4 regions of the Saccharopolyspora gregorii genome follow, and region 1 is predicted to be linked to each of the others. Evidence: riboswitches for the same ligand, from Rfam matches in the RefSeq annotation. Region 1 holds a riboswitch; each other region holds the start of a gene.
The links. A riboswitch is a leader RNA that binds a small molecule or an ion and turns the genes downstream of it on or off. The one in region 1 is predicted to bind cobalamin.
Positions count from the first base shown of each region.

Region 2: it holds a riboswitch for cobalamin, as region 1 does, so the genes downstream of both, metE (5-methyltetrahydropteroyltriglutamate--homocysteine S-methyltransferase) here and H1226_RS16870 (ABC transporter substrate-binding protein) in region 1, are expected to answer to the same signal.
Region 3: it holds a riboswitch for cobalamin, as region 1 does, so the genes downstream of both, H1226_RS17505 (ABC transporter substrate-binding protein) here and H1226_RS16870 (ABC transporter substrate-binding protein) in region 1, are expected to answer to the same signal.
Region 4: it holds a riboswitch for cobalamin, as region 1 does, so the genes downstream of both, H1226_RS07990 (ribonucleoside-diphosphate reductase subunit alpha) here and H1226_RS16870 (ABC transporter substrate-binding protein) in region 1, are expected to answer to the same signal.

Region 1 is NZ_CP059556.1:3,869,933-3,877,309, forward strand. Features, by position in the region: gene H1226_RS16855 (LLM class flavin-dependent oxidoreductase) at 1-490, shown strand, start outside; gene H1226_RS16860 (ABC transporter ATP-binding protein) at 480-1,253, opposite strand; gene H1226_RS16865 (FecCD family ABC transporter permease) at 1,250-2,272, opposite strand; gene H1226_RS16870 (ABC transporter substrate-binding protein) at 2,269-3,285, opposite strand; cobalamin riboswitch at 3,348-3,538, opposite strand; gene H1226_RS16875 (DEAD/DEAH box helicase) at 3,829-6,006, shown strand; gene H1226_RS16880 (cytochrome P450) at 6,010-7,215, opposite strand; gene H1226_RS16885 (SAM-dependent methyltransferase) at 7,325-7,377, opposite strand, start outside.
Region 2 is NZ_CP059556.1:5,215,649-5,223,025, reverse strand. Features, by position in the region: gene H1226_RS22670 (SDR family NAD(P)-dependent oxidoreductase) at 1-371, opposite strand, end outside; gene H1226_RS22665 (MarR family winged helix-turn-helix transcriptional regulator) at 585-1,034, shown strand; gene H1226_RS22660 (class I SAM-dependent methyltransferase) at 1,395-2,015, opposite strand; gene metE (5-methyltetrahydropteroyltriglutamate--homocysteine S-methyltransferase) at 2,520-4,808, opposite strand; cobalamin riboswitch at 4,939-5,179, opposite strand; gene H1226_RS22650 (hypothetical protein) at 5,365-6,012, shown strand; tRNA gene H1226_RS22645 (tRNA-Arg) at 6,226-6,299, shown strand; gene H1226_RS22640 (TetR/AcrR family transcriptional regulator) at 6,859-7,377, opposite strand, start outside.
Region 3 is NZ_CP059556.1:4,050,171-4,057,547, reverse strand. Features, by position in the region: gene hrpB (ATP-dependent helicase HrpB) at 1-2,300, shown strand, start outside; gene H1226_RS17515 (hypothetical protein) at 2,577-3,245, opposite strand; gene H1226_RS17510 (hypothetical protein) at 3,589-4,323, opposite strand; cobalamin riboswitch at 4,589-4,755, shown strand; gene H1226_RS17505 (ABC transporter substrate-binding protein) at 4,859-6,373, shown strand; gene H1226_RS17500 (ABC transporter permease) at 6,370-7,329, shown strand; gene H1226_RS17495 (ABC transporter permease) at 7,326-7,377, shown strand, end outside.
Region 4 is NZ_CP059556.1:1,804,894-1,812,270, reverse strand. Features, by position in the region: gene H1226_RS08005 (DeoR/GlpR family DNA-binding transcription regulator) at 1-349, opposite strand, end outside; gene H1226_RS08000 (helix-turn-helix domain-containing protein) at 556-1,923, shown strand; gene H1226_RS07995 (bifunctional metallophosphatase/5'-nucleotidase) at 2,015-3,724, opposite strand; cobalamin riboswitch at 3,943-4,166, shown strand; gene H1226_RS07990 (ribonucleoside-diphosphate reductase subunit alpha) at 4,289-7,117, shown strand; gene H1226_RS07985 (ribonucleotide-diphosphate reductase subunit beta) at 7,143-7,377, shown strand, end outside.

The DNA of each region.
Region 1 (7,377 bases):
GCACGGGATGCCGTTCCACGACACCGCCCGCGCGGTCGGCGCGCTCGACGAGGCGTGCACGGTGATCCGGCGGCTGTGGACCGAGGACGAGCCGTTCGACTTCGACGGCGAGCACGTGCAGCTCACCGGCGCGTTCGGCAACCCGAAGCCGGTGCAGCGCCCGCACCCGCCGATCCTCATCGGCGGGCGGGCCGCAGCGACGCTGCGGATCGTCGCCGCCCACGCGGACGTGTGGAACATCCCCGGCGGCGACATCGAGGACGCGAAGTCCCGCAGCGCCATGCTGGACCGCCGCTGCGCCGAGATCGGCCGCGACCCGGCGGAGATCACCCGCTCGATCCACCTGGCGGTGGACTACGAGCGGCCCGCCGAGACCCGTGAAGCGATCGGCGCGGCGGTCGAGGCCGGGTTCACCCACGTCGTGCTGGGCCTGCCCGCGCCGTTCCCGCCCGAGGTCGCCCGCTGGGTCGCCGACGAGCTCATCCGCTGACCGGCAGCTCCGGCAGGAACCGGACGTGCGGGTGGCCGTCCACTTCGGACACCTCGCAGCGGACGCCGTAGACCTCGGCGATGGTCCGCTCGGTCAGCACCTCCCGCGGGGTGCCCGCAGCCACCACCCGGCCGCCGGAGAGCACCGCCAGCTCGTCGCAGAACATCCCCGCCAGGTTCAGGTCGTGCAGCGCGATCACGCTGGTCACCGGCAGCCGCCGCACCAGCGCCAGCAGGTCCAGCTGGTGGGCGATGTCCAGGTGGTTCGTCGGCTCGTCCAGCACCAGCTCCACCGGTTCCTGCGCCAGCGCCCGCGCGATCTGCGCGCGCTGGCGCTCCCCGCCGGAGAGCCCGTGCCAGCGCCGGTGCGCCAGCCCGTCCAGGCCGGTCTGCGCCAGGGCGCGGCGGATGATCTCCTCGTCCGCCGCGCTCCGCCCGCCCCAGCCGCTGCGGTGCGGGGTGCGGCCGAGGGCGACGACCTCGGCGACGGTGAGGTCCACGTCCGTGCCGACCTGCTGCTCGACCACCGCCACCCGCCGGGCCAGCTCGCGGCGCGGCCAGCGGTCGGTGGTCCGGTCACCGACCGCCACCGTCCCGCTCGCCGGGCGGCGCAGGCCCGCGAGCAGCCGCAGCAGCGAGGACTTCCCGGACCCGTTCGGCCCGAGCAGACCCACGGTCCGGCCGGGTTCCACGCGCAGCCGCACCCCGTCGAGGATCAGCGCTCCCCCGGCCGACCAGGACACGTCGTTCGCGGTCAGGCTCACGAGACCCTCCCCCGCTTGGCCAGCAGCACGGCGAACGCGGGCACCCCGACGAGCGCGGTGACCACGCCGACCGGCACCTCCTGCGGCGCGGCGATCGTGGTGGCCAGCACGTCCACCCACACCAGCAGCACCGCGCCCAGCACCGCCGTCACCGGCAGCAGCGCGCGGTGCCGCGGCCCCACCAGCAGCCGCGCCGCCTGCGGCAGCACCAGGCCGACGAACCCGATCGCGCCCGCGGCGGCCACGAGCGTCGCCGCCAGCAGCGCCGTCGCCACCAGCAGCACGATCCGCAACCGCTGCACGTGCACCCCGAGGGAGGCCGCCGCGTCCTGGCCGAACGCGAACGCGTCCAGCGCCCCGGCCCGGGCCAGGCACAGCACCAGGCACGCCGCGCACACGATCCCGGCCAGCACCACGTCGTTCCACCGCGCCCCCGACAGCGACCCCAGCAGCCAGAACAGCACCCCGCGGGTCTGCTCCGCGTCCGCCGACGTGATCACGATGTAGGAGGTCAGCGCGGAGAACAGCTGGGTGCCCGCGACTCCGGCCAGCACGGTGTGCCCGGCGGCGCCACCCGCGACCGACGCCAGCAGCAGCACCAGCGCGAACGCCACCAGCGCTCCCGCGAACGCCCCCGCGGTCAACCCGATCGCCCCGGCCCCGAGCCCCAGCACCACCACCGACACCGCGCCCGTGGAGGCCCCGGCCGACACCCCGAGCAGGAACGGGTCGGCGAGCGGATTCCGCAGCAGCGACTGCAGGACCGCCCCGCACACCCCCAGCCCGGCACCGCAGATCGCCGCCAGCAGCGCCCGCGGCAACCGCAGCTGCAGCACGATGCCCTGCCCGATGCGGGACACCTCGGTGTCCACCAGCCCGAGCCGGTGCCCCACCACGCTGCCCACGTCGGCGACCGACAGGTCCGCGGGCCCGAGGGTGACCGCGGCGGCGATCGACAGCAGCAGCGCCGGGATCCCGGCCAGCACGATGGCGGAGGCGGGCAGCCGCCCCGCCGTCACCGCTGCCGGTCCAGCTCGACGAGCCGGTCCGCGAGCCGCTCGATGCCCTGCACGGTGCGGAGGCTGATGTTCAGCTCGGTGCCGGTCATGCTCAGCAGGTGGTCGTCGCGGACCGCGGCGAGCCGGGACACCGCCGGGTCCTCGTGCAGGAACCGCTCCTTCGCCGCGAGCCCGTCGCCTTCGCCGTCGCGGGTGAGGTCGCCGAGCACCAGCAGGTCCGGGTCGCGGGCCAGCACGTCCTCCCAGGACACCTGCGGCCACATCGAGGTGACGTCGTCGTAGGCGTTGCGCACGCCCAGCTCCCTGGCCATGATCGCCGGAGACCCGGTGGAGCCCGCCACGTACGGGGATTCGGTGCGGGCGAACCAGAACAGCACCGAGGTCTCGCCGCGCGAGTCCAGCCCGGCGACCTTCTGCCGCGCCGCCTCCACCCGGCCGCGCAGCTGCTCGTTGAGCGCCCGGCCCCGCTCGGGGACGCCGAACAGGTCGGCGATGTCCTGCACCTCCTGGTGGATGTCGGCCAGCTGCACCGGTTCCGGCAGCGGCGCCTCCTCCGGCAGGCAGTTGCTCGGCGACAGGTAGGTGGGCACGCCGAGCTCGGTGAACCGCTCGCGGTCGGCGACGCGCTCGTCGGTGAACATGGCCTGGTAGGCGCCGAGCACGATGTCCGGTTCGGTGTCCAGCACGGACTCGAACGACGGGGTGTTCTCGGCGAGCTTCGGCACCCGCGCGTTCGCCGCGGCCAGCGGCGGGTCGACCGGCTCCGTCCAGGTCGCGGTGCCCACCATCCGGTCGGCCAGTCCCAGCGAGAGCATGATCTCGGTGGTCGACTGGTTCAACGACACCGCCCGGCGCGGCGGTTCCGCGACGGTGACCTCGGTGCCGCAGTTGTGCAGCGTCGTCGCCCCGGCCACGGGTGCGGTGTCGTCGGCGGGGGCGGCGCAGGAGACCAGCACGGTCGCGGTCAACGCCACCAGTCCGGCCCGGAACGCGCGGGGGCGCGAGAACGGCATGTCACGTGGTTCCTCACCCCGGACCCATGCGCGGGGCCCGGCAGGCTGCGACCCGGCACCGAGTGCGGTCCGGGGAGCCAGCCAGGTCTTCGGGCTCGGGTTCGCCGGGCGAGGTCCCTTCCCGGACCCGGTGGTCCAGTGGTCGCGGCCGTGCGGCCGTTCCTCGCCCATCGCCCCTACCGCTGCGCGTCAGCTCCGGATTCCGACCGGATTCCCTGCCCTCGCGGGCGCGACTGGCTCCCGAGCACCCTAACCGGACATACCACTACCCCATCAAGGTGATGTTCCTCGCTGGAAGCACCGCCACTCGTTCTGCTTTCGGGGATGGGTGGCGGAACCTCAGCGCCCGGCGTGCGGCGGATGTTCTCCGTCGACGGGGGTATGTGCAGCTGTTCGCATTCGGTGACCGGCCGGACGGGCGGGCCCTGCGGAGCCTGCCTCGGGTGATCCGTCAAGCTGGAGCCGGGGCCGCACCACCCGCTCGGCGGCTGCCCGCGCGCCGGTGGTGCGGTACTGACGAGCAGGGATTCCTGGGGAGGAAGCATGGGGCTCGACGACGGGCCGGGTGCGGTGCGGGCGGGTCGCGCGGCGCGCGCCGTGCTGGCGGGCGCGCGGTCGTTCCGCGCCGCCGCGCACGGGCTGCTCGCCGAACCGGACCGGCTGCGCGAGCAGGCCCGGCAGCAGTACGACGCGTTCCGGCAGCGGGAGGCGTGGGAGCGGCTGCGCGGGATGCCGGTCGGCAGGCTCCGCGACGCCGCGCGGACCAGGTTGCGGCTCGGCGAGCTGGAGCGCGCCGGGTACCGCACCGCCGCCGACGTGGCCGCCGCGACCCCGGAACTGCTGCAGGCCGTGCCCGGCGTCGGCCCGGCCACCGCGCAGGAGGCCGCGGCCGCCGCCGCGCGGCTCGCGCGGGCGAGCGCGCAGGACGTGGTGCTGCGCATCGACCCGGACCGGCGCGACCCCGAGCACGCCGCGCTGCTGGCGACCGTGCGGGCCTGGGAACTCGCCGGCGAGCGGATCTCGGCGCAGCAGCAGGAGATCCGGCGCGGCCTCGACGCGCTGGACGAGCTGGAACCGGTGGCGCAGCGAGCGGGCAGCAGGCTGCGGATGTGGTTCACCGGGGCCGCCCGCCGCACCACCGCGCTCGACGCGCTGGCGCGGGTGGACGAGCTGCTCGCCGAACCCGGCATCCGGCGGATCGCCGCAGCGCAGCCGACTCCCGACGTCGAACGGCCCGATGAGCTGTGGCAGGACTACGAACGCCGCGCCGCCACCTACAACACGCTGCTCGCCGAGCTCACCGGCCACGCCGGGACCGCCGCCGGAGCCACCACCGGGCAGCTGCCGCCGGAGCAGGAGCGGCAGGTCACCGCGACCGGGCTCGACACCGGCCTGATGCGGGTCGCGCTGCGCGGCTACCAGGCGTTCGGCGCGAAGTTCGCGCTGGCGCGGCGGAAGTCGATCCTCGGCGACGAGATGGGCCTGGGCAAGACGGTGGAGGCGCTGGCCGCGATGGCGCACCTCACCGCGCGCGGCGGCACCCACTTCCTGGTGGTGTGCCCGGCCGGAGTGCTGATCAACTGGGTGCACGAGACGTCCCGGCGCAGCGCCCTCGTCCCGCACCCGCTGCACGGCCCGCACCGGGACGCCGCCACCCGCGAGTGGCTGCGCGACGGCGGGATCGCCGTCACCTCCTTCGACACCCTGCAACGGCTGCGCGGGGTGGCGGACGCGCCGCTGTCGATGGTCGTGGTGGACGAGGCGCACTACGTGAAGAACCCGCAGGCGCAGCGCTCCCGCGCGGTGGTGTCCCTGGTGGGCCGGGCGGACCGCGCGCTGCTGCTCACCGGCACCCCGATGGAGAACCGCGTCGACGAGTTCCGCACCCTCGTCGGCTACCTGCAACCGGAGGTGGCCGCGCGGCTCGACGCGCGGGACGCGCTGGCGCCGGGCCGGTTCCGGCGGGCGGTGGCACCGGTGTACCTGCGGCGCAACCAGGAGGACGTGCTCACCGAACTGCCCGAGCTCATCGAGCTGGAGGACTGGGTCGAGCTCACCGGCGCCGACGACACCGCCTACCGGAACGCGGTGGCGTCGGGGAACTTGATGGCGATGCGGCGCACCGCCTACGAGCAGGCCGGTTCGGCGAAGCTGGCGCGGCTGCGGGAGATCGTCGAGGAAGCCGCGCAGCAGCGGTGGAAGGTCGTCGTGTTCACCTTCTTCCGGCCGGTGCTCGCCGCCGTCCGCGAGGCCGTCGGGCCCGCCGCGATGCCGAAGGACCTGGACGGCGACCTCACCGACAAGCAAGGGCTCGTCGACGAGTTCTCCGAACGGGACGGGCACGCCGTGCTGCTCGCGCAGATCGACGCGGGCGGCACCGGGCTCAACATCCAGGCCGCGAACGTGGTGGTGCTCGCCGAACCGCAGCTGAAACCCAGCGCGGAGGAGCAGGCCATCGCCCGCTGCCACCGGATGGGCCAGACCCGCAAGGTCCACGTGCACCGCATCCTCGCCAAGGACACCGTGGACCAGCGGCTCCGCGAACTCCTCGAGGGCAAGTCGCGCCTGTTCGACGCCTACGCCCGGGAGAGCGCCGCGAAGCTCACCGACCCCGAGGCGCTCAACACCCGGCCTCTGGACGAACGCCGCCTGCACGACGCCACCGTCCCCGTCGAACGCCGCATCGTCGAGGTGGAACGCGACCGCCTCGGCCTCGGCTGATCCTCACCAGGTGACGGGGAGGGCGTGCAGGCCGAAGATGGCCGCGTCGTTCTTCAGGGGGAGGTCGTCGAGGGAGGCGTCGGGGCGCAGGCCGGGGATCTTGCGGAACAGGGTGTTGTAGACGATCTCCAGCTCCATCCGGGCCAGGTTCTGGCCGAGGCACTGGTGCGGGCCGTAGCCGAACGCGACGTGCTGGCGGGCGCCGCGCTCCACGTCGATCTCCTCGGGGCGCTCGAACGCGGCCGGGTCGCGGTTGGCGGAGCCGCCGAGCGCGAACACGCCCTCCCCCGCCTTGATGGGCTGGCCGCCGATCTCCAGGTCGTCCTTGGCGATCCGCACCGTGATCAGGTCGGTGATGCTGAAGTAGCGCAGCAGCTCGTCCACGACGTCGAGGGTGCGTCCCGGTTCGGCGATGACCCGGTCCCGCAGCCGCGGGTTCTGCATCAGCGCCAGCGAGCCCAGCGAGATCATGTTGCCGGTGGTGTCGTGCCCGGCGGTCAGCAGCAGGAACGCGAGGTCCACGAGCTCGGCGTGGTCGTAGGAGCGCTCCTCGGCCGGTTTCGCGGCCTGTCGGCTGAGCAGGTCGTCGCCGGGCTCCGCCTCCTTCGCCGTCACCAGTTCGTCCAAGTAGGACTGGAGGTCGAAGAAGGCGCGCTGCCGGGCCAGCGGCGGCTCGGTGGTGTTGAGCATCGTCGAGGTGCGGTCCTCGAAGAACTCGTGGTCGGCGTAGGACACGCCGAGCAGTTCGCAGATCACCAACGACGGCACCGGGAACGACAGCGCGCGCACCAGGTCGGCGGGCTTCGGCCCGGCCAGCATAGCGTCCACCGCCTCGTCGACGATCTGCTGGACGCGGGGGCGCAGCGCCTCGGTCTTGCGCACGGTGAACTCGCCGACGACGGCGCGGCGGGCGCGGGTGTGCACCGGCGGATCCATCCCGGCCAGCGACAGGGTGGAGTCGTTGTCGCTCTTGGCGAGCTCCACCATGTGCGGGAAGTCCGGGTCGCCGCGGTCGGAGCTCAGCCGCGGGTCGATGAGCGCCTTGCGCACGTCCTCGTAGCGGGTGACGATCCACGCGTGCCTGCCGGTGGGCAGCAGCACCCGCTGCACCGGCGAGTTCTCCCGCAGCTCCGGGTACTCGTCCGGTAGCCGGTACGGGCACCTCCGCGGCGGCGGGAACGCCAAGGCGGTGTCGTCGTGTTCGACCATCTCGGTCACAGCAGACCATCCCTTATCAACGATCGGCGGGGAGGTGAACGGCCCACCGGCCCGCGTTCCCGGGACGGATGGGCCATTCACCTGGGGGGACCCGCGGAGATCAGGCGGGCTTCTCGGCGGTCAGCAGGACCGAGCCGAACTCGTCCACGTCCA
Region 2 (7,377 bases), 1.3 Mb from region 1:
GTGTAGTGCCTGGCCAGGCGCACCCCGGAGAGCACGTTCACCTCGAAGAACCGGGACCATTCCGCGTCGCTGATCTCGAAGACCGGGGTGGCGGAGAAGATCCCGGCGTTGTTCACGAGAACGTCCACGTCGGGCAGCTCGGTGATGAGCGCTTCGGCGCCTTCGGCCGTGCCGATGTCCGCGGCGATGCCGCGCACCGAACCGCCGGTGTCGGCGCGCAGCGATTCGACGGTGGCGTCGACCCGGTCCCGGGACCGGCCGTTGACGACGACGTCGGCTCCGGCGCGGGCGAAGCTCGCCGCGATGGCCTTCCCGATGCCGCTGGTGGAGCCGGTGACCAGGGCGGTGCGGCCGGTCATGTCGGTGTTCATCGGTGCTCGCTCTCCTAGGGTGTTCGCCACGGGTTCCCGCTGGGGCGCGGGGTGATGCGGGTGTTTCGGCGTCGTGCGTGTGAAGAAATGCGGCTTTAGCCGGTAGTTGCACGCGCTTCCTAAATAGTTGCAGGCGCTTGCTATCTGCGCAAGCTGCTATGGTGGTGGGGAGAGCGAGCTCACCCGTCGAAGCTCGCCGGTAGGAGGTGTGGCGTGGGGATCGCCGACGACGCGGTCGAAGTGCGGGCACAAGGCTGGCGCACCCTCGCCGCACTGCACGGAATGCTCGAATCCGCCCTGGAGAAGGCGCTCACCGCCGACCACGGGCTGTCCGTCGTCGAGTACACCGTCCTCGACGCGCTCAGCAGGCAGGACGGCTGGCACATGCGCATGCAGCAGCTCAGCCGCGCCGCCGCGCTCAGCGGCAGCGCCACCACCAGGCTCGTCACCCGGCTCGAAGACCGGGGGCTGCTCACCCGGATCCTGTGCAAGGACGATCGGCGGGGCATCTACACCGAACTCACCGACGAAGGCCGCGCGCTCCTCGAACAGGCGCGGCCCACCCACGACGCGGCGCTCGAGAAGACCCTCGCCGAAGCCGAACAGGTCCCCGAACTCGGCGACCTCGTCGACGCCTTCCACCGGGTCACCGCCCGGGCCTGACGCCCCGATCGGGAGTGAACGGACCGTTCGTCCAGCGGAACCGGACGAACGGTCCGTTCACGACGTCCACGTGCGCACCCGCGCCTACGCCGACCGTCGCTCCGGAACGCCCGGCCGTCCCGCCGCCGCGGCGATGGGTGAACGGACCGTTCGTCCGATCTGGTTGGTCGAACGGTCCGTTCGCTCCGGCGCGAGTGGTCGGCACCGGGCCAGGGGTTTCCGAGTGAACGGACCTTTTGTCCCATCTCGTTGGTCGAACGGTCCGTTCACCCGGGGAAGTGGTTCGTGTGCGATCGGTCCTGTCGCCGCCGAAGTGGGTGAACGGACCGTTCGTCCCATCGCGTTGGTCGAACGGGCCGTTCACCCGGAGAAGGTCGGGACGGGTTTGTCCCAGGTGAGCGCGTAGCGCCACAGCAGCAACCTGCGGTACTGGACGCCGGGCAGCTGTCGCTGCGCGCCCTGGCGCACCTCATCCCAGGTCATGATCGGGTCCTTCACCGGGACCTCCGGAGGCTCGGTGACCCCGCCGTGCCTGCGGGCGAGGAAGCGGTGCACCGGGATCGCCGCGATGTCCCTCGCCCAGTCCAGCGGGGTGTGGTGCCGAGCCAGGCCGACGAGCACCAGCCTCCCGCCGGGGGCGAGCATCCGGCCCATGGCGGTGAGCGTGGAATCGAAGTCCATGTGGTGCAGCGCGGCGACGCTGCTGATGAACCCGTACGAGCCGTCCCGCGCCTTCGCGGCGAAATCGACGAAGTCCGAGTCCACATAGGACACGTTGTCGTACTGGTAGCTGGCGCGGCGGGCTTGGCGGATCATCGTGCGGGAGCGGTCGATGCCCGTGGCGCGCTTCGCCCTCGACGCCAGCGCGCGCACCAGCGTCCCGTCGCCGCACCCGACGTCGAGCGCCGCGTCGCATCCTTCGGGCACCGAGTCGAGAACGAGCGGGTGGTAGTGCACGTTGTGGCTCCACTGCTCCGACACCGGCTCACCCTAACCACCTGCACTGCGGCTTTCGCCGGGTCGTGGTAGGTGCCGGGAGGTCTCGGAACCGCGCTCCGCCCTCGGCGCTCGAGACGTCGGATCCCTTGGGCCGCAACGGGTTCCACTGCGGATGTCCGCGCCTGCCCGGCGCGCTGGATCCGGGCCGGCGGCACCTCGACGCGAGGGCGGGCCGGGGAACGACGTGCAGCCGTAGTGCAAAAGTGATCAGCGGTGCCGGGTCGTTGTCGTCCCGTGACACCGGCGCCACGCGCACCGGCCGCAGCGAGCCGGGTGAACGGACCGTTCGACCAACTAGATGGGACGAACGGTCCGTTCACCCCGAACCACGGCACGGGCGGCGCGCGGGCCGCGGAGCCGGCCTGACGCGAGTGAACGGACCGTTCGACCAACTAGATCGGACGAACGGTCCGTTCACTCGATCTGGAGCGGGGGCCGGGGGTGGGCAGTGGTGGGAAGAGCGACCACCCACCCCCGGCTTCGGGATCAGCCGGCAGCCGGGCGCACGGCCGCCGTAGCGCTGATCACGTTCTTGAGCGCGGTCTCGACCTCGGCGTAGCCGCGGGTCTTCAGGCCGCAGTCGGGGTTCACCCACAGCCGCTCGGCGGGCACCGCGGCGAGCGCGGCCTTCAGCAGGTCGGTGACCTCCCCGGCTTCCGGGACCCGGGGCGAGTGGATGTCGTACACACCGGGTCCGACGCCGCGGCCGAACCCGACGGCGTTGAGGTCGTCCAGGACCTCCATCCGGGACCGGGCGGCTTCGATGCTGGTGACGTCGGCGTCCAGGTCGACGATGGCGTTGATGACGTCGCCGAACTCCGAGTAGCACAGGTGGGTGTGGATCTGGGTGGATTCGGCGATCCCGGAGGTGGCGAGCCGGAACGAGCGCACCGCCCAGTCCAGGTACTCCTGGTGCTGCGAGGAGCGCAGCGGCAGCAGTTCGCGCAGCGCGGGCTCGTCGACCTGGATCACCCGGATGCCCGCGTTCTCCAGGTCCTTGACCTCGTCCCGGATGGCGAGCGCGACCTGCTCGGCGGTGATGCCGAGCGGCTGGTCGTCGCGCACGAAGGACCAGGCGAGGATGGTGACGGGCCCGGTCAGCATGCCCTTCACCGGCTTGGCGGTGAGTTTCTGCGCGTACTTGGCCCATTCCACGGTGATCGGCTCGGGCCGGGACACGTCGCCGTAGAGGATCGGCGGCCGGACGCAGCGCGAACCGTAGGACTGCACCCAGCCGTTGTGCGTGCTGGCGAACCCGTCCATGTGTTCCGAGAAGTACTGCACCATGTCGTTGCGCTCGGGTTCGCCGTGCACGAGCACGTCGAGTCCGAGGTCTTCCTGCAGCCGGATGACGCGTTCGATCTCGTCGCGCATCCGCTGCTTGTAGGTGGCGTGGTCGATGCTTCCGGAGCGCAACGCGGCGCGGGCCTTGCGCACGTCGGTGGTCTGCGGGAACGAGCCGATGGTGGTCGTCGGCAGCGGCGGCAGCCGCAGCGACTTGCGCTGTGCGGCGAGCCGGTTCGCGTAGTCACCGCGCTGGGCGTGCTCGGGTTTGAGCGAGGTGAGCCGCGCCTGCACCCGGTTGTTGCGCACCCGGTCGGCTCCGGCGCGGTCGGCGATGCGCCGCCGCGCGTCGTCGAGCTGCTCGGCGACGGTGTCGCGGCCCTGGTGCAGCGCGCGGTCGAGGACGACGACCTCGCCGACCTTCTGCGCGGCGAACGCCAGCCAGGACGCGACCTGCGGGTCGAGGTCGGTTTCCGCGTCGACGTCGTAGGGCACGTGCAGCAGCGAGCAGGAGGTGCTGACGGCGACCTCGCCGGCGAGGCCGAGCAGGGTGGCGGCGGTGGTGAGCGCCTTGTCCAGGTCGGTGCGCCAGATGTTGCGCCCGTCGACGAGGCCCGCGACGAGCGTCTTCTCCCGCAGCCCGGGCACCGACGGGAGTTCGTCCACGGTGCGCTGCCCGGCGACGAGGTCCACGCCGACGGCTTCGACGGGGGAGGAGGCGAGCACGCCCAGCGCGTCCCCGAGGTCGCCGAAGTAGGACGCGACCAGGATCTTCGGCCGTTCCGAGAGCTCGCCGAGCCGCTGGTAGGCGGCGCGCAGCGTGTCCAGGTCGGCCTGCGAGCGGTCCGCGGTGAACGCGGGCTCGTCCAGCTGCACCCATTCGACCCCGGCCCGGTGCAGCTCGCCGAGCAGTTCGGCGTAGGCGGTGACGAGCTCGTCGACCTTGTCCAGCGGGCGGAACGAGGCGGGCGCGCCGTCCTGCGGTTTGGAGAGCAGCAGGAACGTCAGCGGTCCGACGACGACCGGGCGGGTCTTGATGCCCAGTTCAGCGGCCTCGTGGTACTGGTCGACGACGGTCTGGTCGGACAGCCGGAACTCGGTGTCCGGGCCGATCTCCGGGACGATGTAGTGGTAGTTGGTGTCGAACCACTTCGTCATCTCCAGCGGTGGCGCGGATTCCACGCCGCGGGCCATCGCGAAGTACGTGTCGAGCGGGTTCAGGCCCAGTTCGGCGAAGCGCGGCGGGACCGCGCCGAAGGTGACGGCGGCGTCGAGGACCTGGTCGTAGTAGGAAAAGGTGTTTCCCGGCACCGAGTCCAGCCCGGCGTCGCGCAGCGAACGCCACGTGTCGGTGCGCAGCGTGCGCGCGACTTCGCGCAGTTCCGCTTCGCCGGTGCGGGACTTCCAGTAGCTCTCCAACGCCCGCTTGAGTTCCCGGTTCGGGCCGATCCGGGGGAACCCGAGCACGGTGGATCCGATTGTGCTGGTCAACGCTCTCTCCTCGCGAGCTGGACGGCAGTTCTGCGAGGTCGAGCGGGCAGGATCCGGGCACACGTGGCCGCACGCGGCGGCTCGTTCGTCCAGGTCTTCCCGCGAGACCTCGCAACAGCGCGCGTCACGCAGGACGCGCGCACCGGCGGCAGGTCTTCGGACTCGTGGGCGCTTCCCGGTGGAACCGGGGTCTCCTACTGGCCGTCGCTTCCCGAGCTCGCGCTCAGTGCTGTGACCGGTCGTGGCGACCGGTGACGGCGTTCGTTCCCACTCACCGCTGCGGGGCAGTCCCGGATTTCCACCGGGTTCCCTCTTGCCTCGCGCACCCCCGCTTTCGCAGGGCTGTGCGAACCACCAGCACTTCGGAGGCTACTTGCTTCTGGCGGGAAGACAAGGCCCTGCCGTCCGGATCACCCGGGCGCCGCGACGACCGCCGGAAGGTTTTTCGAACCGCGGGCAACCTGCCGCGCGGTGGTGCGTCTTGTGAACAGGTGAGGGGGCGGGACGGATTTCTTCCGTCCCGGTGCGACGAAGCGATCGGGAGGAACCGGCTGTGGTGAAGAGCGGTGTTCGGGCGGGTGTCGGCATCGGTGCGCTGGCCGTGGCGGCGATGGCGCTGGTGCCGGCGGGGATCGCCGCCGCTGACTCGAGCGAGACGTCCGTTGTGGACTTGAACGGGGGCGGAACTCCGGACACCGCGCAGCTGTCCGCCATCGGCAATGGGGCGAAGCAGTTGCTCAAGTTCACTGTGGACGGTCGTACGACCGAGGCCGTGCTGACCGGCGACCCGTCCTTCGGCACCCAGCCGATGCGGGTGCTGGACGTGAACGGCGACGGCAGGCAGGAACTGCTGGTGACCGAGTCCGTCGGCGCGAACACCACCTGGTTCAGCGTGTGGGACCTGGGTGCCGATGGCGCGCCGCGCGAGCTGAAGACGCAGGACGGCGAGCCGCTGAAGATCAACGAAGGCGGCGGGATCGGTGCCCGCCTCGGCTACGAGTGCGCGCCCGCGGGCTCGGACGGCCGGGTCCTGATCACCTTGGCCGCGTCGAACGAGAGCCAGACGACGGAACCCTCCTACGACGGTTCCCGGGTCGCCTACGAGGTGCGCGACGGCGTGGCCACGCCGGTCGACGACTACTCGTTCACCGGTGCCGGCAAGGACGACGACGTGCTGCGGGTGCAGCCCGAATCCTGCTCCTGAGGGGGAGCCGTCGGGGCCGTCGCGCGGGATTCGCGCGGCGGCCCCGACGTGCGCGCGGTGATTCCTCTGTGATCTTCCGGCGCGATTCCCGGCGTGGAGCTGTCGATCAGCTTGCCGTTCGATACCGGGTCTGCAACGCCGTTGGCGTCGGTACCACTGTCGACGGAGCGGCCGGTTACCCTGCTTGCTGCAGCTCACGCGAGCGATGTGCGGGCCCTCGTAGCTCAGCTGGACAGAGCAAAGGACTTCTAATCCTTAGGTCGCAGGTTCGAGTCCTGCCGGGGGCGCTCCGATGCTGGTCACAGCGGTGGGGGACGATCTCGATCAAGATCATCCCCCACTTTACCCTCCCGCCTCGCGCTGCTCGCCCAGGGCCGAGGAAGTCGGGCCGGCGGACCGGTCGGAACACGCCGTTCGCGTTGGCGGAATCGGTGCGGACGTCCCGGTGCTCGGCGACTTTCCCCTTCTCCGGCCGGAACCGGTCCGTGGGAGCACGCCGGGCGGCCGGGTTTCCGGATCAGGTGGGAATGCGTGGCCGCCCCGTCCCCTCGGCGCCGACGCGCTCGACGTCCAGCCGTCACGCATGTGCAGGAAGCCGCTGAACGCTTCGGGGTGATCCTGGAGGTCCGGGGCCGATGTGGTCGGCGATCGCCTTTTCCGGGACGCCACCGAGAGTCGTCCGGTGGTGCTCCACGACGATCTTCTCGTGCTGCTCCGGATCGGACGTCGCGCCGTGCTCCGGTTCTGCGATGCGCCGCTGCGCGCGGTGGTTCCTCGTTCGGTTCCGCGCGCGAGGGATCCGGCCGGGTTCGGAAGCGCTGCGGTCGTGTCGCGCCGCGCGTGGGATCAGCGTTCGGGCGAGGGTGGGCCGCTTCCCTGGACGCGGTCGAGCCACTCGTCCAACAGCGCCTTCTCCGGTGCGGTGAGGCGGTCGACGTCGGGCAGGGCCGCGCGGAGGGTGGTGGCCGCGCGCGCCACCGGGTCCGCGGCCGAGGGCCGGTCGGCGGGGTCTGGAACGGTGATCACGCCGCGGACCATCTCGAAGGCGCGGTCGGCGAGCGCGTCGGCGTCCGCCGGGTCGGAGTCGCTGCCGATCAGGGTGAAGATGGTGCCCCGCCCGGCCGCGTGCATCAGCTGCACCGCCTGCGGTTCGGGGACCGCTAGCCGTCCCGCTTCGGCGATCGCGTGGAGGAGGCCGGTCAGGATCCGTTCCGCCTGCTGCTCCGCCTCCGAGGGGGCGTGGCGCCTGCGGGAACCGTAGAGAGCGCTGTAGACGTCGGGGTTCTCCAGGCCGAAGCCGATGTGCAGCCGCCACCCGTTGCGGAGGTCTTCGACCGGGTCGCCGGAGGGGCGCATCGCGGTCTT
Region 3 (7,377 bases), 180 kb from region 1:
CGCTGGCGCTCGCCGAACGCGGGCTGCGCGTGGTCGTGGCCGAACCGCGACGGCTCGCCACCCGCGCCGCCGCCCGCCGGATGGCCGAACTGCTCGGCGAGGAGGTCGGCGGGACCGTCGGCTACTCGGTGCGCGGCGAGCGCAGGCGCGGCGCGCGCACCCGCGTCGAGGTCGTCACCTCCGGCCTGCTGGTGCGCAGGCTGCAATCCGACCCCGAACTGTCCGATGTGGACGTGGTGGTGCTGGACGAGTGCCACGAGCGGCACCTCGACGCGGACCTGCTGCTCGCGCTGCTGCTGGACGCCCGCGACGGGCTGCGCCCGAACCTGCGGCTGCTGGCGACCTCGGCGACGCTCGCGGCCACCCGCGCGTCCGAAGTCCTCGGCGGCGCGCCGGTGCTGCACGCCGAGGCTCGCACCTTCCCGGTCGAGCACCGCTACCTGCCGCCGAACCGGCGCGAACGCATCGAAGCGTGCGTGGCGCGTGCGGTGCGGACGGCGCTCGACGAGCAGGACGGTGACGTGCTCGCCTTCCTGCCCGGTGCCGGGGAGATCCGCCGCACCGCCGCCGCGCTCGCCGACCTGTCCGATGTGGACGTCCTCCCGCTGCACGGAAGGCTGCCGCACGCTCAGCAGGATTCCGCGCTGCGGCAGGGAAAACGGCGCAAGGTGGTGCTCGCCACCGCCGTCGCCGAATCGAGCCTCACCGTGCCGGGCGTGCGCGCCGTCGTCGACTCCGGCCTGTCCCGGGTGTCCCGGGTGGACACCCGGCGCGGCCTGGCCGGGCTCGCCACCGTGCGGGTGTCGCGAGCCGCCGCAGACCAGCGCGCCGGCCGCGCCGGGCGGCAGGGGCCCGGTTTCGCGTACCGCTGCTGGCCCGAGCACGAGCACAGCACGCTGCCCGCGTTCGCCGAACCCGAGATCCGCACCGCCGAACTCACCCGGCTCGCCCTGGAACTGGCCTGCTGGGGTACCCCCGACGGAACCGCGCTCACCTGGTGGGACGAGCCGCCCGCCGGTCCGCTCGCCGCCGGGCAGCAGGTGCTGCGCGGCCTCGGCGCGCTCACCGCCGATGGTGCCGTCACCGGCCGGGGAGCGCGGCTCGCCGAGCTCGGCCTGCACCCGCGGTTGGCGCGCGCACTGCTCGACGGGGCCGAACGGGCGGGCGCGCGGACCGCGAGCGAAGTCGTGGCGCTGCTCGACGACGACACCGTCACCGACCAGTCCGATGTGGACTCGGCGCTGTCCCGGTTGCGCCGCGGCGGGCCCGGATCCGGCCGGTGGCGGCGGGAATCCCGCAGGCTCGCCGAGCGCGTCCACGGCACCGGGCGAGGCGGTTCGGCGGCGGAGGTCGTCGCGTTCGCCTACCCGGAACGCGTCGCGCGCCGCCGCGCCGCCGACTCGCCGATCTACCTGATGGCCGCCGGCACCGCCGTCGAACTGCCCGCCGGATCACCGCTGCGGCACGCCGAATGGCTCGCCGTCGCCGTCGCCGACCGCGCACCCGGCGCCGCCCACGGCACCGTGCGCCTCGCCGCGCCCATCGACGAAGCGCTCGCCCGGCGGGTCGCGGCCGCGTTGCACAGCACCCGGGACGAGGTGGGCTGGACCGGCGGGGACGTGCGTGCAGTGCGCGCCGAACGCATCGGCGCCATCACCGTGGACAGCAGGCCGCTGCGCGAACCCGACCCGGCACTGCTGCGGGCCGCGCTGCTCGACGGGCTGCGCCAGGACGGGCTCGGCATGCTGGCGTGGAGCCAGGACGCGACGCGGCTGCGGCACCGCATCGGCTTCCTGCACGAGGCGCTCGGCGAACCGTGGCCGGCCGTGGACGACGAATCCCTGCTGTCCCGGGCCGATTCGTGGCTGGAACCGGAGCTGTCCCGGGCGCGCGGACGCGCGGACCTGGCGCGGATCTCCGCCGGGGGAGGACTGCGGCGGTTGCTCCCGTGGGATCGGGCGGCCCGGTTCGACGCACTCGCGCCGGAGAGCGTGGAGGTGCCGTCCGGATCGCGGATCAAGATCGATTATTCGGGAGAGCGGCCGGTGCTGCCGGTGAAGGTGCAGGAGGTCTTCGGCTGGCGCCAGGTGCCACTGCTCGCCGACGGGCGGGTTCCGCTGCTGCTGCACCTGCTGTCGCCCGCCGGGCGACCCGCCGCCGTCACCGCCGACCTCGAATCGTTCTGGACGACCGGCTACCCGCAGGTCCGCGCCGACCTCCGCGGCCGCTACCCGAAGCACTCCTGGCCCGACGACCCCACCACGGCGACCCCGACCCGCCGGACCCGCCGCCCCACCTGACCGGTGGGAGGAGTGAACGGACCGTTCGTCCCATCTGGTTGGTCGAAGGGTCCGTTCACTCGGTGCTGCGGCGCGGTTCGTCGCCGACACGCCCGGCTGAACGGGCCGTGGGGGTGGGGAGTGAACGGACCGTTCGTCCCGTCTAGTTGGTCGAAGGGTCCGTTCACTCGGTGCTGCGGCGCTCGTGCGCACACCGCGCAGGCGTTTCGGGGTGGAGTGAACGGACCGTCTGTCCGATCTATTTGGTCGAACGGTCCGTTCACCCCGCCGCGGTGGTCAGCCGAAGGGGACGAGCACCAGTTCGGCGGCCCGCACGTCCGCCGAGGTCCACCCGGTGATCCCGGCCAGCACGCAGCCGGTGCGGATCACGGCCTCCTCGTCCAGTTCACCCGGGTCGAGGTGGTCCTGCTCGACGATCCCGGCGGCCGCGACCGCCTCCCGGATCCGGTCCGGCAGCTCGGGGAGCGAGCCTTCGAGGTCGTCGGAGTTCGTCCACAGCACCTCCGCGCCGTCCTCGGCGAATTCGAGGCCGCAGCACGGTCCGTCGAAGTTGTGCGCCAGGCTGAGCGCCGCCCCGCCGGTGCGGGACAGGGCGAGCGCGGCGGATTCGAGCCCGCCCTGCTCGTTCGAGACCGAATCGGTGTGCCCCGCGTCGTCGAACACGAAGGTCCACCCGCCGATCCGCCCGGCCAGCAGCGCGGAGGCGCAGTCGGTCTCACCGAGCGCGGTGCGCGGCAGCGAGGAGTGCTCGTCGGCCCGCTCCTCGGGGAGCGTGCAGGGGCGCGCGTGCGCGAGCCGTGCCCCGAGCGCTTCCAGCGCTTCGCGCGGCTGGAGGTCGCGCACCAGGTGCACGATCTGGTGCGGGTCCTCCGCGCCGAGTTCGGTGATCCACGCGGGGCGGCCCTCGGGATCCAGTGCTGCGGCGGGGAAGGCGGGTTCGGGCATCGTCGTCTCCAGTCGGTTCGGTTCTTCTCGGCACCTTGCCCCAGGGCACCGACAATTCCGTCCCGCTGCGCGGTCGGGTGGAGGTCTTCCCCGCGTGAGCGGACTTCCGGCTCCGAGCGTGTCCGGCTCTCCGGAACAGCCGGACTGCAAAATGCGTCCACAGTGGACGGAATGGTCGGTGGTAGGTCTCCCCGGATCCGAATCCCCGGTCGTGGCACCACCCGCTGCGCTTCCACCCGCTGCCGTTCCACCCGCTGCGCTTCCCACCATTGCGCGACCACCCGCTGCGGAATCCGCCGACGCGCCCCCGGAACCGCGCGAGGGGAACGCGGGGCGCGGGCGCTCAGGTCAGCGCCACCGCCACCAGCGGAGCCGCCCGCAGGTCGTCCATCGTCCACGTCACCCCGGCCAGCGCGCAGCCGATGCGGGTCACCGCGGCCTCGTCGGTCTCGCCCGGCTCCAGGTGGGCGCGCTCCACGATGCCGGCGGCCGCGGCGGCGGCGCGCACCTCGGCCGGTGGTTCGGCGGTCTCGTGGTCGAGGTCGTCGGAAGTCGTGCGGTACGCGCGCGAACCGTCCACCGCGTAGTCGAGGCTGAGCAACCCGCTGATGTTGGCGTGCAACGTCATCGCCGGGCCGCCGGACGCGGAGAGGGCTTCCGCCGGTGCTCCCGGGACGGGCCGCGGGACCTCCGGCTCCTGCAGCGCGGACCAGTCCCCGGTGCGCATCCCGCCGAGCAGTGCGCGCATCGTGTCCAGGCCGCCGACCTGGAAGGTGGTGCCCGCGTCGTCGAACACCAGCGTCCAGCCGCCGATGCGGGTCGCCAGCAGCACCGACAGGCACTGCGGATCGCCGAGCGCCGCGCGCGGCAGCGAGGTGAACTCGTCCGGCCGCTGCTCGGGCAGCGTGCACGCCGCGGCGGAACCCGGGTCCGCGCCGAGCACCTCCAGCGCCCGCGCCGGTTCCAGGTCGCGCACCAGGTGCGCGGTGTGGTTCGGGCCCGGCACGTCCAGTTCGGACAGCCAGATCGGATAACCGGTGGCGTCCAGGGTTCCAGGTGGGAAACCGGGCGTGGGCATGGCGGCTCCTCGTCGTCGTCGGCGGGTGCCGGTGAGTCTGCCCGGTGCGGTGGCGGCCGCCGCGGTTCCGCGCGCTCCCCGCTGCCGAACGCGGGAATCCCCTCGCCCGCTCGCCCGCCGGGTGCTGCACCGTTCTCCGGAGGAGGCCGGGCGGGCGCTCCGCCGCGCGCGGGCGGTGGGCGACGGCACCGCGACCCGCGGTGACGTGATGCCGAGCGGTTCACACTTCCTTGACAAGGCACGACGCGGGCTGAAAAGTTGACGAGTCGTTCCAATGCGACGGTGTGCAGGAAACCGGTGCGAATCCGGTGCGGTCCCGCCACTGTGAACGGGGAGCCGCGTCCACCAGCGCCACTGTCGGGCAGCCGATGGGAAGGCCGGGCGCGACGTCGATCCGCGAGCCAGGAGACTGGCACCGTCGTACCGATTCGCACGGGGTCGCGGAGCCCCGGAGGAGGTACGCAGTGCACCCGGATTCGCCGCACACGCCCGGTTTCCCCGCTGTTCCCGAACCGGCCCGCGCCGCGTGAGCGGCGTGATCGGTCGCAGGCGGCTGCTCGCGGGCGTGGCCGGAGCGATCGCCGCGGTCCCCCTCGTGTCCTGCGCCGGTGGTTCCGGGGCGAGCGCGGGCAGGCTGCGGCTGGCGTTCCCCGCCGGTGGCGCCACCGAATCGCTCGATCCGCACACCGGTTCGCTGTTCGTCGACCAGGCCCGCGCGAAGGCGCTGTTCGACACGCTCGTCGGCTACGCCGACGACATGAGCGTGGTGCCGCGGCTCGCCGAGAGCTGGCAGCCCGACCCGACCGGTACCCGGTGGCGGATCCGGTTGCGCCCGGCCGAATTCCACGACGGCAGGCCGGTGACCGCCGAGGACGTGCTGTTCACCTACCGGCGCATCGCCGACGACGCCACCGCGGCCCAGTCCGCTTCGCACTTCGCCGACGTCGACTTCGGCGCCAGCCGGGCGATCTCGGCGACCGAACTGGAACTCGTGCTGGGCGCGCCGAACTTCGAGTTCCCGTCGGCGTGGGGCGCGCCCGCCACCGAGATCGTGCCCGCGGGCACCACCGACTTCACCGCCCCCGTCGGCTCCGGCCCGTTCCGGTTCGTCTCCTTCGAACCCGGTGGGACCGCCGTGTTCGCCCGCTTCGACCGGCACTGGTCCGGGCCCGCCACCCCGGCCGAGCTGGAATTCGTGCTCATGGAGCAGGAGAGCGCACGGGTTAACGCGCTGCTGTCCGGGCAGGTCGACTACGCGCACGACGTGAGCGCCAACTCGGTCCGGCTGCTGGAGCAGGGTGGCCGGGCGCGAGTGCACTCGGCGCCGTTCGGCACCATGCAGGCCCTGCTGCTCAAGGTGGACCGGCCGCCGTTCTCCGATCCGCGGCTGGTGCAGGCGGTGCGCGCCGGGCTGGACCGGCAGGCGTTGCTGGACATCGCGCTCAGCGGGCAGGGCAGGCTCGGCAACGACCTGTTCGGCGCCGGGCTGAAGTACTACCCGCCGGACCTGCCCGCGCCCGCGCGCGACGTCGACGCCGCCCGGGCGCTGCTGCGCGAAGCCGGGGCCGACGGGCTGAGCTGGGAACTGCAGACCAGTTCCGTCGACCCCTACTTCGAATCCGCCGCCAGCCTCATCGCCCAGCAGCTCGGCGAGGCCGGGATGCGCGTGTCGCCGCGGATCGGGCCGGCCGAAACGTACTTCTCCGACATCAAGGAGCACGGCGTCGCCTCGCTGTCCCGGACCGCGGCGCTGCCGGTGCCGACGTTCCTCGGGCAGCGCATGACCTCGGACGCGGGGAGCAACAACTACACCGGGTACCGCTCCGCCGAGTTCGACGAGCTCTACGGGCGGGCGCTGGCCACCGCCGACGACGCCCGCCGAGCCGACCTGCTGGTGCGCGCGCAGCGGCTCGCCCGGGAGAGCAGCGGCAACGTGGTGTGGGGCTTCAGCGGCTGGAACGTCGCCACCGCCACCTCCGTGGCCGGGGTGCGGGGCGCGCCGCCGAACTCGCTGGACTGGGCCCGCTTCGATCGGGTGAGCGTGGGTTGATCGCGCCCGCCGCGCGGGCGTCCGCCGCGGTGCTGCCCCGGCTCGGCGTGGCGCTGGTGCAGATCGCCGCGGTCGCCGTCGGCGTGTTCGCGCTGACCGCGCTGCTGCCCGGCGACACGGCGCAGGTCGTGCTCGGCGAGCACGCCGACACCGGGCAGCTGGAGGTGCTGCGGCGGCGGCTCGGGCTCGACCAGCCGTGGGGGACGCGGTTCGCGCAGTGGGCCGGCGGGATGCTGCACGGGGACCTCGGCACCTCGCTGCGCACCGGCAGGCCCGTCCTCGACGAGATCACCCGCAACGCCGCCACCACCGCGCTGCTCACCGCGCTGACGCTGCTGGTGGTGCTGCCGCTGGCCGGGTGGCTCGGCGTGCGCAGCGGGCTGCGCGCCGGGAGCCGGTTCGACCGGGCGGTGAACTCGGTGGTGGTGCTGCTGAACTCGGTGCCCGAGTTCGCGCTGGCGCTGCTGCTCGTCGGCGTGTTCGCGGTGCGGGCCGGCTGGCTGCCGGCCACCGCGGGCGGGCTGTCCGGGTGGTCGCTGGTGACGGAGCCCGCGGTGCTGGTGCTGCCCGTCGGCGTGCTCGCCGCGAAGCAGCTCAGCGCGCTCGCCCGCCAAGTCCGCACCGGTGTGGTCACCGCGAACGGCGCCGAGTACGCCACCCACGTGCGCCGCGCCGGTCTCGGCGAGCGCGACGTGGTGCTGCGGCACGTGCTGCCGAACACCATCGGGCCGGTGCTGCAGCAGCTGGCGCGCACCGTGGACGGGCTGCTCGGCGGCGTCGTCGTGGTGGAGGCGCTGTTCGCGCTCGGCGGGATCGGCTCCGGATTCGTGGAAGCGGTCAAGGCCCGCGACCTGCCGGTGGTGCAGGGCTACGCGCTGCTGTTCGCGGTGATCACCATCGGCATCAACCTGGTCATCGACCTGGTGGCGCGGCGGTTCCGGGCGGGTGCGCGGTGAGCCGCGCCGCCGGGTGGCTGCTGCTCGGGGTGCCGCTGCTGGCGGCGC
Region 4 (7,377 bases), 2.1 Mb from region 1:
GTTCCCGGTCGACGGGGAGGATGTTCGCCATCCGCGCGACCGTGGTGCCGGCGTCGAGCAGGATCGCGCCCTCGTCCGGCACCAGTTCCAGCGCCGCTTTCGCGATGCGGTTCTTCTCGGCGGTCATCACCGAGTCCCTGGCGGGCACGTTCGGCTCGAATCCCAGCCGCTCCACGGGGATCGCGCCACCGTGCACCCTGCGCAGCACGCCGCGGCGCTCCAGCACGGTCAGGTCGCGGCGCACGGTCTCCGTGGTCATGTCGAAGCGCGATGCGAGCGCCGCCACGTCGACCCGGCCTTCCTTCCGCGCCAGCTCCAAGATCGCCCAGTGCCGTTCCTCGGCGTACATCCGCGTCTCGCTTCCCGCCCCCGTGAAGTCCCCGCCCGGCGAGGCTACCGGCGACGATCAGCGCGGCACAATGGCGGGATGTTGTTTCGTGTTGCTTCGAGTGGCATTCGGCGGAACGGCCGCCGGTTGCCGTCCACCGGCGCTCCGATCCGGTGATCTTTTCACTCTACGCACTCAATTGATCACTTTCAGTATACGGTGGCCTGGTGTCAACAGAGGACATTCCGCCGGCGGTCTGGCGGAGCGCGGAAGTCCGCGACGCCCTGGCGGTGCGCGACATCGGCACGGTCTACCGGGTGCTGCGCGAGCACGGCGTCTCGCAGAGCCGCATCGCCCAGCTCACCGGGCAGGCCCAGAGCGAGGTCAGCGACGTGCTCAACGGCCGCGCCGTGCGCAGCTACGAGTTGCTGGCCCGGATAGCCACCGGGCTCGGGATACCGCGCGGCTGGATGGGCATGGCCGGGGAACCGGACCCGGCCGCGGAGGGCACCGACCCGGCGGTCGAGGAGGACGAGAAGGCGAAACGCCGCCGCTTCCTGTCCTACGCCGGTTCGCTGGTGCTGGGCGCGGAGGTCGACGTGTCCGGCTCCGCCGACCTGTTCGCCGCCGAGCTGCGCCGGTTCGGCGAGCTGCCGCCGACCCCGCCGGGCCGGGTCGGCAGCTCCGACGTCGCGGCGCTCGACGTGCTGATGGGTTCGCTGCGGCAGATAGACCAGCGCTACGGCGGAGTCGGCCAGTACGGCACCGTCGCGGCCGCCGCCCGGCGCGCCGAGCGGATGCTGGAGGCCTCGATGAGCGAGGCGGTGCGCAGCGACCTGCTGGGCGCGCTGTGCAAGCTGCACGCCACCGCGGGCTGGACGGCGGTGGAGAACGGGCTGCTCGCCAGCGGGAACGCGCACTACGGGCGGGCGCTGGACTTCGGCCGGGACGGGGCGGATCCGCTGGCGATCGCGCGGACGCTGTACGCGGCGGGGCGCGCCGAACTGGACTTCGGCGATCCGAACTCGGCGCTGAAGCTGTTCCAGCTGGGGTCGATCCGGGCCGAAGCCTCGCCGCTGGTGAGCTCGGTGCTGCAGCTGAACTCGGCGTGGGCTGCGGCGCACGGCGAACGCCGCGGCTCGGTGCGGCGGATGCTCGACCAGGGGCGCGCGCTGCACGCCACCGCCGAGATCGAGGCCGACTACCCGATGTTCCGCTGGTTCGGGGAAGCGGACGTGCTGGGCTTGACCGGCTCGGTGCAGCTGGTGGTGGGCGAGCACGAATCCGCGGCGCTGCACCTGTCCCGGGCGGTGGCCGCCCGCGCGCCCGGGGAGGTGCGGTCCGCGGTGTTCGAGCTGGCGAGCCTGGCGGAGGCGAAGTTCGCGCTCGGCGACCACGCGTCGGCGGTGCGGCACGGGCGCCGGGCGGTGCTGCTGGCCGGCGGGGTGCGCAGCGCCCGGCTGCGCGGCAGGCTCGCCGGGCTGCGCCGCCGCTGCGCGGAGCTGGTGGGCGCGCGCCACGCCTGGCGCGACTGCGCGGAGGAGCTGGCGCTCGGCATCGACGGGGTCATCGCACCCCGGCCGGTCCCCCGCTGACGGTGCGGCGGACCTCCGGCGGAACGGCGGGAGGAAGTGGCCGTGCGGAAGGAGGTCCCGGCGGCGCGAGGTGCGCCGCCGGGACCTCGGCTCAATCCTTCGCGGTGATGCGGTCCGGCGCCGGCGGCACCACGTCGGGGTGCTCCGCCAGGTAGCCCAGCAGCGCGTCCAGGTCCACCGGCCCGCCCGCGACGTCGGTGCCCTCGGTGAAGCCGCTGAACCCGTCCCCGCCGCCGGCGAGGAAGTTGTTCACCGCCACCCGGTACGGCGCGGCCGGGTCCACCGGTGCGCCGTCGAGGGTGAGCCCGGAGACCTTCGACCCGATGGGCGCGGACCGCGAGTACTCGTAGTGCAGGCCCGCCGACACCTGCAGCACGTTCTCGCCCTCCGGGCTCCACTGCTGCTCCAGCACGTCCCGCAGCTGCGCGCCGGTGAGGGTCATGGTCTGCATGGTGTTGCCGAAGGGCTGCACCGCGAACGCTTCGCCGTAGGTGATGACGCCGTCGCCTTCGCCCGCCGGGGAAGAGGCGTGCGGCAGGTCGGCGCGCACCCCGCCGGGGTTGGTCAGCGCGAGCTGCGCCCCCGTGTCGCGGGTGGCGGCGAGCTGCGCGTCGGCGATGACGCTGCCGAGGCCGGATTCCCCGGACGGCGCCGGGGTCTTCAGCAGGTCGCCGGTGGCGGTGCCGACGGCGCGGTTCGCGATCGGCGCCGCCTTCGCGCGGGCTTCCTCGACGAGCGCGGCCGTCTCGGCGTCGGGTTCGACGTCGCGGGTCACGACCTCGTTGCGCGCGGTGCTGCTCTCCCGCACCACTTCGCGGGTGTCGCGGTCGACGCGCAGGTCCAGCACCGACAGCAGCCTGCCGTAGGAGGCGCCTTGCACGAGGGGACGCGGGTCGCCCGCCGGGTCGGTGGCGGTGCAGGTGTACTGCTGGTGGCTGTGCGCGCTGAACACGGCGTCGACCTGCGGGGAGACCTGTTCCGCGATGCGGCTCGCGGGGCCGCCGGGGGTGACCTGGCAGGAGTTCGGGCCGCCGCCGTCGGCTTCATCGCCCTGGTGCAGCAGCACGACCTGCGCCTTGACGCCGAAGCGCTCCAGCGCGTCGGAGGTGCGGTCGATGGCTTCGACCTCGTCGCCGAACCGGAGTCCGCGCACCGCTTCGGGGCTGACCACGTCGGGCAGGTCCTGCAGGGTCGCGCCGATCACGCCGATCGGCACCCCGCCGGAGACCTGCACGGTGAACGGCAGCAGCGCGGGGGCACCGCCGTCCTCGAAGGTGACGTTGGCGCCGAGGTACGGGAAGTCCGCGCCGGCGAAGGAATCCCGGAACTCGCAACCGTCCTGCGGGTGGCAGCCGCCGGTCTGCAGCCGTTGGAGTTCCTGGTAGCCCTCGTCGAACTCGTGGTTGCCGACGACGTGGCCGCGCACGTCCTGCGAGTTGAGGAAGTCGACGGTGGGTTCGTCGTGGAACAGCGCGGAGTTCACCGGCGAGGCGCCGACGCTGTCGCCGGTCGAGAAGACCAGCGAGTTCGGCACCTCGTCGCGCAGCCGCTGCAGGTGGGTGGCGAGGTAGGCGGCGCCGCCGGCGTCGACGGTCCGGCCGTCGTCGAGCTCGATCTGCCCGGAGGACCCGGTGGGCGGTTCGAGGTTGCCGTGCAGGTCGTTGAAGGTGATCAGCCGGACGTCGGTGGTCGCGGGCGGGTCCTGCGGCGCGGCGCCGGCGGTGGCCCCGGTGGCCGTGGCCGCGGTGGCCAGTGCGGTGGCGGCGACGGCGAGTCCGCGTCGCACGCGGTGGGCACGCATGGTTCGGTCTTCCTCCCAGGTGGTGATCTCGGGAGGCAGTCTGCCCGGGCCCGCTGCCGACCACCACCGATTCCGCGTCACACCTCGCGGTCGTGCGGAGCCGCCCGCGGCCGGGCAGGATGCGGCCGAGGAGTGCGCGGACGACTACCGAGCGCCTCCGCACCGGCACCGCCACGCCGATGATGATGGGGTCCGGATCACCGCCGAACCCAAGATGTAGTGTGGCGCCCGCTGATGGTTCGCCGGTCCGCCCGGCGTGACAACAGGGAACCCGGTGCGAATCCGGGACTGCCCCGCAGCGGTGAACGGGAACGACCGCCGTCACCACCTCCCGGTGGTGCAGCACTGGACGCTCGGCGTCCGGGAAGCGACGGCCAGTAGGCCCGGTGCCGAGCACCGGTCGCCCGTGAGTCCGAAGACCTGCCATCGGTGCGCGCACGAGGGGTGCGCGCCGTCCGGGACCTCGCGGGAGGGTCGTGGGACGAGCGGTGCCGTGCGCGCCGCGGGTCCTGGCGCGTTCCGAGGAGTTCCGGGCAGGTGTCCGAGCTTGCGAGGAGAGAGCCAGTGACCGAGTCCACGACCCGGCCGTCAGCGACCGCGGTGGTACCGGCAGGAGTGCGGGTGCTGCGGCGCGACGGAACCGTTTCCGGTTGGGACGAAACGAAGATCTCCGTGGCGTTGACCAAGGCGTTCCTGGCGGCCGAGGGGGATTCGGCCGCGTCGTCGTCGCGGTTGCACCAGGTCGTCGCGGAGTTGACGGAGCAGGCCGCGCAGGGAGTGCTGCGCCACGCCGGCCCCGAGGGCCTGGTGCACATCGAGCAGATCCAGGACGTGGTGGAGCTGGCGCTGATGCGCGGCGGGCACCACGGCGTCGCCCGCGCCTACGTGCTCTACCGGGAGGAGCACGCGCAGGCCCGCGAAGCCGAGGCGCGGCGGACCGAGGACGCCGCGCCCGTCCTGGAGATGACCGCGCCGGACGGCACCCGGGTGCCGCTGGACTGGGAGCGGGTGTCGACCGTCGTCGAGCAGGCCTGCTCGGACCTCGACGACGTGCGCGCCGACCAGGTGCTGCGCGAGGTGCGGCGCAACGTCTACGACGGCATCAGCTCCGCGGAGCTGGCCGAGTCGCTGACGATGGCGGCGCGCACCTTCGTGGAGGCGGAGCCGAACTACTCGCTGGTGACGTCGCGGCTGCTGCTGGACAAGCTGCGCCGGGAGGCGCTGAGCTTCGTCGCGGGCGAGCCGGCCGAGGCCGACCAGGTGCAGATGCGGGACCGCTACGCCGGTTACTTCGCCGACTACGTGCGCCGCGGCATCGAGCTGGAGCAGCTGGCCCCGGAGCTGGCCCGCTTCGACCTGGAGCGGCTGGGCGCGGCGCTGGACGCGGACCGGGACATCGCGTTCGGCTTCCTCGGCCTGCAGACGCTCTACGACCGCTACCTGCTGCACGAGGACGGGGTGCGGTTCGAGCTGCCGCAGGCGTTCTTCATGCGGGTCGCGATGGGCGTGGCGCTGCGCGAGGACGACCGGGAGGCGCGGGCGATCGAGTTCTACGACCTGATCTCCTCGTTCGACTTCATGTGCTCGACGCCGACGCTGTTCAACGCGGGCACCACCCGCCCGCAGCTGTCGTCCTGCTTCCTGACCACTGTGGACGACGACCTGCACGGGATCTTCCACGGCATCAGCAACAACGCGCTGCTGTCGAAGTACGCGGGCGGGCTCGGCAACGACTGGACCCCGGTGCGGGGCACGGGCGCGCACATCAAGGGGACCAACGGTTCCTCGCAGGGCGTGGTGCCGTTCCTGAAGATCGCCAACGACACGGCGGTCGCGGTGAACCAGGGCGGCAAGCGCAAGGGCGCGGTGTGCGCGTACCTGGAGACCTGGCACGTGGACGTCGAGGAATTCCTCGACCTGCGCAAGAACACCGGGGACGACCGGCGCCGCACGCACGACATGAACACGGCGAACTGGGTGCCGGACGAGTTCCTGCGCCGGGTCGAGGCCGACGAGCCGTGGACCCTGTTCTCCCCGGACGAGGTGCCGGACCTGCACGACCTGTACGGCACCGCGTTCGCGCAGCGCTACCGGGAGTACGAGGCGGCCGCCGAGCGCGGTGAGCTGAAGGTGTTCCGCCAGGTCCGCGCGGTGGATCTGTGGCGCCGGATGCTGACGATGCTGTTCGAGACCGGGCACCCGTGGATCACCTTCAAGGACCCGTGCAACCTGCGGTCGCCGCAGCAGCACGCGGGCGTGGTGCACTCCTCGAACCTGTGCACCGAGATCACGCTGAACACGAGCGAGGACGAGGTCGCGGTCTGCAACCTCGGTTCCATCAACCTCGCGCGGCACGTGACGGCCGAGGGCCTGGACGTGGAGCGGCTGCGGCGCACGACCCGCACGGCGGTGCGGATGCTGGACAACGTCATCGACGTGAACTTCTACACGATCCCGGAGGCGCGGGCCTCGAACCTGCGGCACCGCCCGGTGGGCCTGGGCCTGATGGGCTTCTCGGACGCGCTGTTCGCGCAGCGCATCCCGATGTCCTCGCAGGCGGCGGTGGAGTTCGCGGACCTGAGCATGGAGCACATCAGCTTCCACGCGATCGCCGCGTCCTCCGAGCTGGCCGCCGAGCGCGGGCGCTACGAGTCGTTCGAGGGTTCGCTGTGGAGCCGGGGCGTGCTGCCGATCGACTCGCTGGAGCTGCTGGCGCAGGCCCGCGAGACCGGCGTCGACCTGGACCGTTCGTCCACACTGGACTGGGACGGGCTGCGGGAGCGGGTGCGCGCGAACGGCATGCGCAACTCGAACGTGCTGGCCATCGCCCCGACGGCGACGATCTCGAACATCTGCGGCGTCGGCCAGTCCATCGAGCCGCTGTACCGGAACCTGTACGTGAAGTCGAACATGTCGGGCGACTTCACCGTGCTCAACGCCGACCTGGTGCGGGACCTCAAGGCCGCCGGGGTGTGGGACGAGGCGATGGTGCAGGACCTGAAGTACTTCGACGGCGACCTGGCCCCGATCGACCGGGTGCCCGCGGAGCTGAAGTCGTTGTACGCCACCGCGTTCGAGATCGAGCCGCGCTGGCTGGTCGAGGCCGCGTCCCGCCGCCAGAAGTGGATCGACCAGGCGCAGTCGCTGAACCTGTACATGGCGGCGCCGAGCGGCCGCAAGCTCGACGAGCTGTACCGGCTGGCGTGGCGCAAGGGCCTCAAGACCACCTACTACCTGCGGTCCAGCAGTGCGACGCACGTGGAGAAGTCCACGCTGCGCGGCACCGACGGCAAGCTCAACGCGGTCTCCCCCGCCGCCGCCCCGGCCCCGGCCCCGTCGCCGCAGCCGCAGGCGTGCGCGATCGACGACCCGGACTGCGAAGCCTGCCAGTGACCGCCCCGTTCCCCTTGGAGGACTCATGACTTCCGTGCACACGACCGACGCCACCGGGCTCGGCGAGATCGACCGCGGCGCGGGCCGGATCAACGTCGACGACAAGGCGATGATCAACGCGCAGGCGGACGTGAACCAGCTGCTGCCGCTGAAGTACGGCTGGGCGTGGGAGAAGTACCTCGCCGGCTGCAACAACCACTGGATGCCCACCGAGGTGTCCATGCACGCCGACATCGCCCTGTGGCGCTCCCGCGACGGGC